DNA from 2 places in the Colwellia sp. BRX10-4 genome. Region 1 is predicted to be linked to the other one. Evidence: predicted binding sites of a transcription regulator. Region 1 holds the regulator's gene; the other holds the start of a gene.
What was found. Region 1 encodes sigma-54, which starts transcription at its own class of promoters, with help from an activator protein. Its sites were predicted from a motif close to GTTGGCACGNNNNTNGNNT; they were not measured.

Region 1 (3,378 bases):
CGCGCCATTAAGCTTTCGAATAATTGATGAGTATCAATATTGTCGAATTTTTTTGCCGCAGTTGTGCTAATTATTTCAAGGAGTTTTTTTTTGCTTGTACCCTTAATTGCACACAGGGTGCAATCAAGGGTAAGGATATCTTGCAACTTCATTATACTACTTAGATTCTTTGGTGAGTGAACAGGCGATAAACAGCATTAATGCTGATTCGTTTTACCTTTGTACTTTAATATTTGCCGGTCAAGCTTAACAACAAGACTATCAATAGAGGCATACATGTCAGCATTTTCAGCTTTTGCATGTAAATCAGAGCCACTAACGTGAACAGTCGCTTCAGCAATTTGATTTGATTTTTCAACGGTGAGAACAACATGTACATTATTGATATGATCAAAATGTCGGCTTAATTTTGTCATCTTAGTCGTGACGTTTTCTCGTAAAGCTTCGGTAATGTCAACATGGTGGCCAGAAAGATTAATTTGCATAAGCTTAATTCCTCATCTTTTCGTTAAAGTAAACTTTTTCGTTGGTTAGAAGGTGGAATAGAAAGTGACTCTCGATATTTTGCTATGGTACGTCGAGCTACATTTATCCCTTGGTCGGCTAATAAATCAGCCATTTTACTATCACTAAGTGGTTTTGCTGGGATTTCGGCGGCAACAAATTTTTTGATTAGTGCACGAATAGCTGTTGATGAGCATTCGCCACCGCTTTCGGTGCCAACATGGCTTGAGAAGAAAAACTTCAGTTCGAAAATTCCACGTGGCGTATGCATGTACTTTTGTGTTGTCACTCGTGAAATGGTTGATTCATGCATATCGACAGCTTCGGCAATATCATTTAAAACCATTGGACGCATGGCTTCATTACCATGTTCAAAAAAGCCAATTTGACGTTGCACAATACAGTTTGACACTTTTAATAAAGTATCATTACGGCTTTCTAAGCTTTTAATAAACCATTTAGCTTCTTGTAAATTTGAGCGAATAAATTGTGTGTCCGCTGTCGACTTCATCGAACGTGACATCGAAGCATATTGCTGATTCACCGAAAGTTTTGGCGCAGTATCAGGGTTTAATTCGACCACCCAACGGCCATTTTTCTTTTCAACAGACACATCAGGAATAACGTACTGGTCGTCACTCTTCATCACACTATCGCCGGGTCTAGGGTCAAGTGATTGAATAAGACGTACCACTTCGCGCAGTTGGTCTTCTTTCAGTCGAGTTTTACGCATTAATGTACGATAGTCTCGGCTACCCAGCAGATTAATATGGTCACGCAAAACTAACTTACTTTCTGCTAGCCAAGGTGTAGCTGGGTCAAATTGATTAAGTTGAATGATTAAACATTCTGAAATTGAACGAGCAGCGACGCCGACAGGATCAAAGAGGTTAATACGTTTTAGTACCACCTCTATTTCATCAAGCTCTACTCCTTCAATGGCAACACTTTCTAAAATGTCTTCACTAGATACCGTTAAGTAACCGGCGTCATCAACCGCATCAATAATTGCTGTCGCTATAGTGCGGTCTGTTTCGGTAAAAGGGCTTAATTCCATTTGCCAGCGCAAATGATCTTGAATAGAGTCTTGGGTCTCGCCTTGGTAAGTATAATCTTCTGAAGAGGGGCCTGAACTTGAACTTGCTGCACCAGCTGTGTAGTTATCATCCCAAGTGGTATCCATGTTTAATTCTTCAGGGATATCGTTTTTGTCCATGGCTTCAGTAGTGGTGATTTCATCAATGGTAGGCGTAGCGTCTTCGCTACCATCAGAAGCCGGGGCTTCTTTAACATCACCAGTACCGGCAGTGTGAGCTTCTTCAAGGTTGTCAGTACTTTTATCTTCGGGATTATTTGAAGACTCATCCATTTCTAATAATGGATTGCTTTCTAAGGCTTCTTGAATTTCTTGTTGAAGCTCTAACGTAGACAGTTGCAGCAATTTGATTGCTTGCTGCAATTGTGGCGTCATGGTTAATTGTTGTCCTATGCGGAGTTGTAGAGTAGGGCGCATTTAGGTCATTAACTTCCTATTATTTTTAATGGGATATTTTCGTTTTTTTCATACGAAGATATTATTCACTTACTGACTACTATAGCGTGAATTGTTCACCAAGGTATACATCTCTTACATGTTGATTTGCAAGAATTTGATCTGCAGTACCTTCTGCAATAAGTTCACCATGACTAACAATATACGCATGTTCACATACATCGAGAGTTTCACGTACATTGTGATCAGTGATCAACACACCAATGCCACGTTCTTTTAAGTGTAGAATAATTTTTTTAATATCACCTACTGAAATTGGGTCAACACCAGCAAAAGGTTCATCTAATAAAATAAATTTTGGTTCAGCAGCTAAAGCGCGGGCAATTTCTACTCGGCGGCGTTCACCACCCGATAAGCTCATGCCTAAATTATCTTTGATATGACCTATGTTGAATTCTTCAACAAGATGTTCTAATTTTTCTTCACGTTCAGCATCTGATAATTCTTTTCGTGTTTGTAAAATAGCCATAATATTATCGTAAACACTGAGTTTTCGAAAAATAGAGGCTTCTTGTGGTAAATATCCGATGCCTTTTCTAGCACGCTCATGCATAGGCGCTAACGTCAGGTTTTCGTCATTTAAAATAATATCGCCACTATCACTTTCAACCAAACCAACGATCATATAAAAAGAAGTTGTTTTTCCGGCACCATTTGGGCCCAGTAAACCGACTATTTGTCCTGCTGAAACTTGCATACTGACATTTTTAACCACTTTTCTGCCTTTATAGGCTTTGGCAAGGCCTTTTGCCATTAGGGTGCTAGTGCTCATAAATTAATTTTTTCCTGAGTTTTCGCGTCTGTGGTTGTCGCTTTAATTTTTTCTTTTGGCTGAAAAATCGTTTTAGTGCGTTCGTTAGATTTACTTTCAGCATTAACATACTGAGTGGCAATATTGTAAGTAATTCTACTGCCACTAACTTCACTGCCTTCTTGCTGTAATAGCGCATTTCCTGAAATGATCACTAAATTATTTGCAGGCTCATATCTTATTTCGTCGGCTTGTAAGCTAAGTGGAGTGCCATCGGCTAAGGTTTGTTTAAAGGTTGCTGGCTTCCCTTTAGCGATGTAGGTTTTTTCTTCACTGCCTGATTGAGTCAGCACTTGTACTAAATCAGCACGTATAACTAATGAACCTTGAGTGATCACCACGTTATCAATATAGCTGAATATTTTATTTTTAAGATCAACGGCTTGTCTTGAAGCGTTAATTTCAATCTTTTGTTTTATATCAAATTTTTCAGCGAAAGCTGACGAAAATAGCGGAGTTGATAACAATAAGCACAGTAGGCTATTTTTTAACAATTTCATAAATTGATTTC
Region 2 (3,378 bases), 230 kb from region 1:
CGTATCACTTCATTCGAAAAATAGCGATGGATAACAGCCAAAAAATGGATGATGTTGCCAAAAATATCCTTTCTGTTGCTAGCATTTTTTAGATATTTAAAGACGTGTTAAAAAATTGTAGAGAATATCAATTATGCTTAATATTGAAAAAAAAAATATAACCCTTGGCTTTATGCCATTAACAGATAGTGCACCCTTAGTCATTGCTCATGAAATGGGATTTTTCGAAAAATGGGGGCTTAACGTAAACCTAACCAAACAAAATTCTTGGGCCACATTAAGAGATAAATTGCATAGCGGAGTTATTGACGCCGCCCAAATGTTAGCCCCTATGCCCATTGCCTGTAACTTAGGTTTACACAGACAAAAGTCAACCGTGATTGCCCCTATGATATTGAGCCGTAACGGTAATGGCATCACGTTATCGACTAAACTCTACCAAAAAATATTATTACAACACAATACCAATGAGATCAGTATGCCATTTTCGGCCAATATATTGAGACATGAAATAGAGCAACGAAAAAAAGAAGGTAATAAATTAACCTTCGCTGTCGTTTTTCCTTATAGCTGTCATCATTATCAACTTATTGAATGGCTAAAGAATAGTGATATCGATCCATCAGACATTAATTTATTAATTGTACCTCCTTCAAACATGGTGCCTTCTATGCATTCAGGGGATCTTGATGGATTTTGTGTCGGTAGTCCTTGGAATGCTAAAGCGGTTCGAGAAGGTGTTGGCATCACAGGTGTTACTTCTTCTGACTTATGGGAAGATTCACCTGAGAAGGTGCTTGGATTAATGTCTGATTGGCAAGTTAAGCACCCAGAAACAACATTTGCCTTAATATCTGCTTTATATGAAGCATGCCAATGGCTTGAAAATATTCCCAATCGCTTTGAAGCAGCGAGGTTATTGAGTCGTGCAAAGTATTTAGACACACATATCGACGTAATTGCGCCTTCATTAATGGGAAGTTGCCTAACCCTTAACAATACATCACCACGTAAAGTAGAAAGTTATCAACAATTTTCGACATTAGGTGATCCCACATTCAATAGGCCAGCACATCATTACGGTGAAAACATTGCCAAATTAATGCAAGCGTGTGGGCACATAAACAGACAACAAATAACGGATCTAGACATTGCTTCGATCTACAGGGAAGATATTTATCAAGCTGCTATATACAAGAATAAGTAGAGCCCTTATTAAAATGGAGTATCTGCCTGCAGCTCTATAGACACCAAAATAGTGCAAATACTTATCACTGTTGGAGCAAAATATTTAATCATAAACACATAAAACAAAGTAAACCACTGATTTTAAATACAATTAATAAATGGCACTAATTGTGCTTCATAGTTAATAGCGTTTTCATGTTCATTCAATCAACAGCGGTTGTTTTAACGATAAAGTGAAAATTGACTCAAAACTTATTTCGTTAAAACTAATCGCACTGCAACGACGTAGTCATTGTTAGTTTGGCATTGAAGCCCACAGTACTCGGATTGTATCCGAAGTACTGTGGGCTTTTTTATTTGGAGAAAGGTATGTTGAAAACAACTTTAAAAAATGAATATAAAAAATTATGCCGTACTGTAATTGCAGGACTATGTATTTCTGGCTCCCTACTGACTTCGTCTTTACAAGCAGCAGAGCTAGGCTACCCAGAAAAAGAAGAACTTAAATTTGGCTTTATTAAATTAACTGACATGGCCCCCATCGCGATTGCTTATGAAAAAGGCTTTTTTGAAGATGAAGGACTATACGTCACGATTGAATCACAAGCGAACTGGAAAGTATTGCTTGATGGCGTTATAGATGGTCGTTTAGATGGTGCTCACATGCTTGCTGGCCAACCCATTGCAGCAACGATTGGTTACGGGACTAAAGCTGAAATCATCACACCTTTTTCAATGGACTTAAATGGCAATGCGATTACTGTTTCTAATGAAATTTGGAAGCAAATGAAGGTCAATATTCCTAAGCAAGCCGATGGAAGACCTGTTCATCCGATTAAAGCGGATGCCTTAAAACCTGTTGTAGAAAAGTATCTTGATGAAGGTAAACCTTTCAACATGGGTATGGTGTTTCCAGTGTCGACACATAACTACGAGTTACGCTATTGGTTAGCGGCTGGTGATATTCATCCTGGATTTTACGCTCCTCATAAAGGTGATACATCAGGAAAGATTGACGCACAAGTGCTGTTGTCAGTAACCCCTCCTCCACAAATGCCAGCCACAATGGAAGCCGGCACTATTTATGGTTATTGTGTAGGTGAACCTTGGAACCAACAAGCCGTATTTAAAGGCATTGGTGTGCCGGTCGTTACCGATTATGAAATTTGGAAGAACAACCCAGAAAAAGTATTTGGTATTACTAAAGCCTTTGCTGAAACATACCCAAATACCACCATTCGTTTAACACGCGCACTAATTCGTGCCGCTAAATGGTTAGACGACAACAATAATGCTAATCGTCCAGAAGCAGTGAAAATTTTATCTCAGTCAAACTATGTTGGTGCTGATTACGACGTTATCGCAAACAGCATGACAGGGACTTTCGAGTACGAAAAAGGTGATGTGCGTTCAGTACCTGACTTCAACGTATTCTTTCGCTACAACGCCACTTACCCTTACTACTCTGATGCTATTTGGTATTTAACACAAATGCGTCGTTGGGGACAAATTAGCGATGACAAACCTGATAGTTGGTACAAAGATATTGCCGCACAAGTTTATCGTCCTGATATTTACATGGCTGCAGCGCAATCATTAGTTGATGACAAGTTATTGTCTAAAAGCGACTTTTCAGACTTAGTCGGTGAAGACGGTTTCCGTACTCCTCAAAAACACTTTATTGACAACATTGTTTATGACGGTACTCAACCAAACGCCTATATAAACAAGTTTAAAATTGGCCTAAAAGCTGGTGACAAACTTTAGAACCTTGTCGTATTTTAGCCAGTACTTTACTGAGTAGTTATGCGCCGTCAATTAACTGGCAGCGCATAAAGGAGAACAAAAATGACGGCTGTAATTAATAAAAAAACATTAGGTATTGTGCCAATGAGTAATAACAAAATAATCGGGTCCTTTATTTCAGAAAAGGCACAAGCGTTGATATTACCTATGGCCGGTATCTTCTGTTTTATGCTGCTATGGTCGTTTACGGCAAGTAGCATTGATACTTCGCTCGGAAAATTCCCTGGACCCAGTGCAGTGGCTACTCAAGTAGTTAATTTAATTGATGAGCATAATGCTGAACGCGACAAAGAAGATGCTTTTTATATTCGCCAGGACGTACGAAATAAAGTGCGTATGGCAAAAGATCCAAGCTATCAAGCTAAAATACGAGTTTATACTGGT

Region 2: the regulator sigma-54 is predicted to act here: its motif matches at 1,346-1,364, upstream of H4J67_RS01195 (CmpA/NrtA family ABC transporter substrate-binding protein).

The regions. Positions count from the first base shown of each region.
Region 1 is NZ_JACGVZ010000001.1:23,999-27,376, forward strand. Features, by position in the region: gene ptsN (PTS IIA-like nitrogen regulatory protein PtsN) at 1-152, opposite strand, end outside; gene hpf (ribosome hibernation-promoting factor, HPF/YfiA family) at 198-485, opposite strand; gene H4J67_RS00140 (RNA polymerase factor sigma-54) at 509-2,017, opposite strand; gene lptB (LPS export ABC transporter ATP-binding protein) at 2,097-2,828, opposite strand; gene lptA (lipopolysaccharide transport periplasmic protein LptA) at 2,825-3,367, opposite strand; gene lptC (LPS export ABC transporter periplasmic protein LptC) at 3,348-3,378, opposite strand, start outside.
Region 2 is NZ_JACGVZ010000001.1:249,632-253,009, reverse strand. Features, by position in the region: gene H4J67_RS01205 (ANTAR domain-containing response regulator) at 1-92, shown strand, start outside; gene H4J67_RS01200 (CmpA/NrtA family ABC transporter substrate-binding protein) at 134-1,207, shown strand; gene H4J67_RS01195 (CmpA/NrtA family ABC transporter substrate-binding protein) at 1,558-2,955, shown strand; gene H4J67_RS01190 (ABC transporter permease) at 3,079-3,378, shown strand, end outside.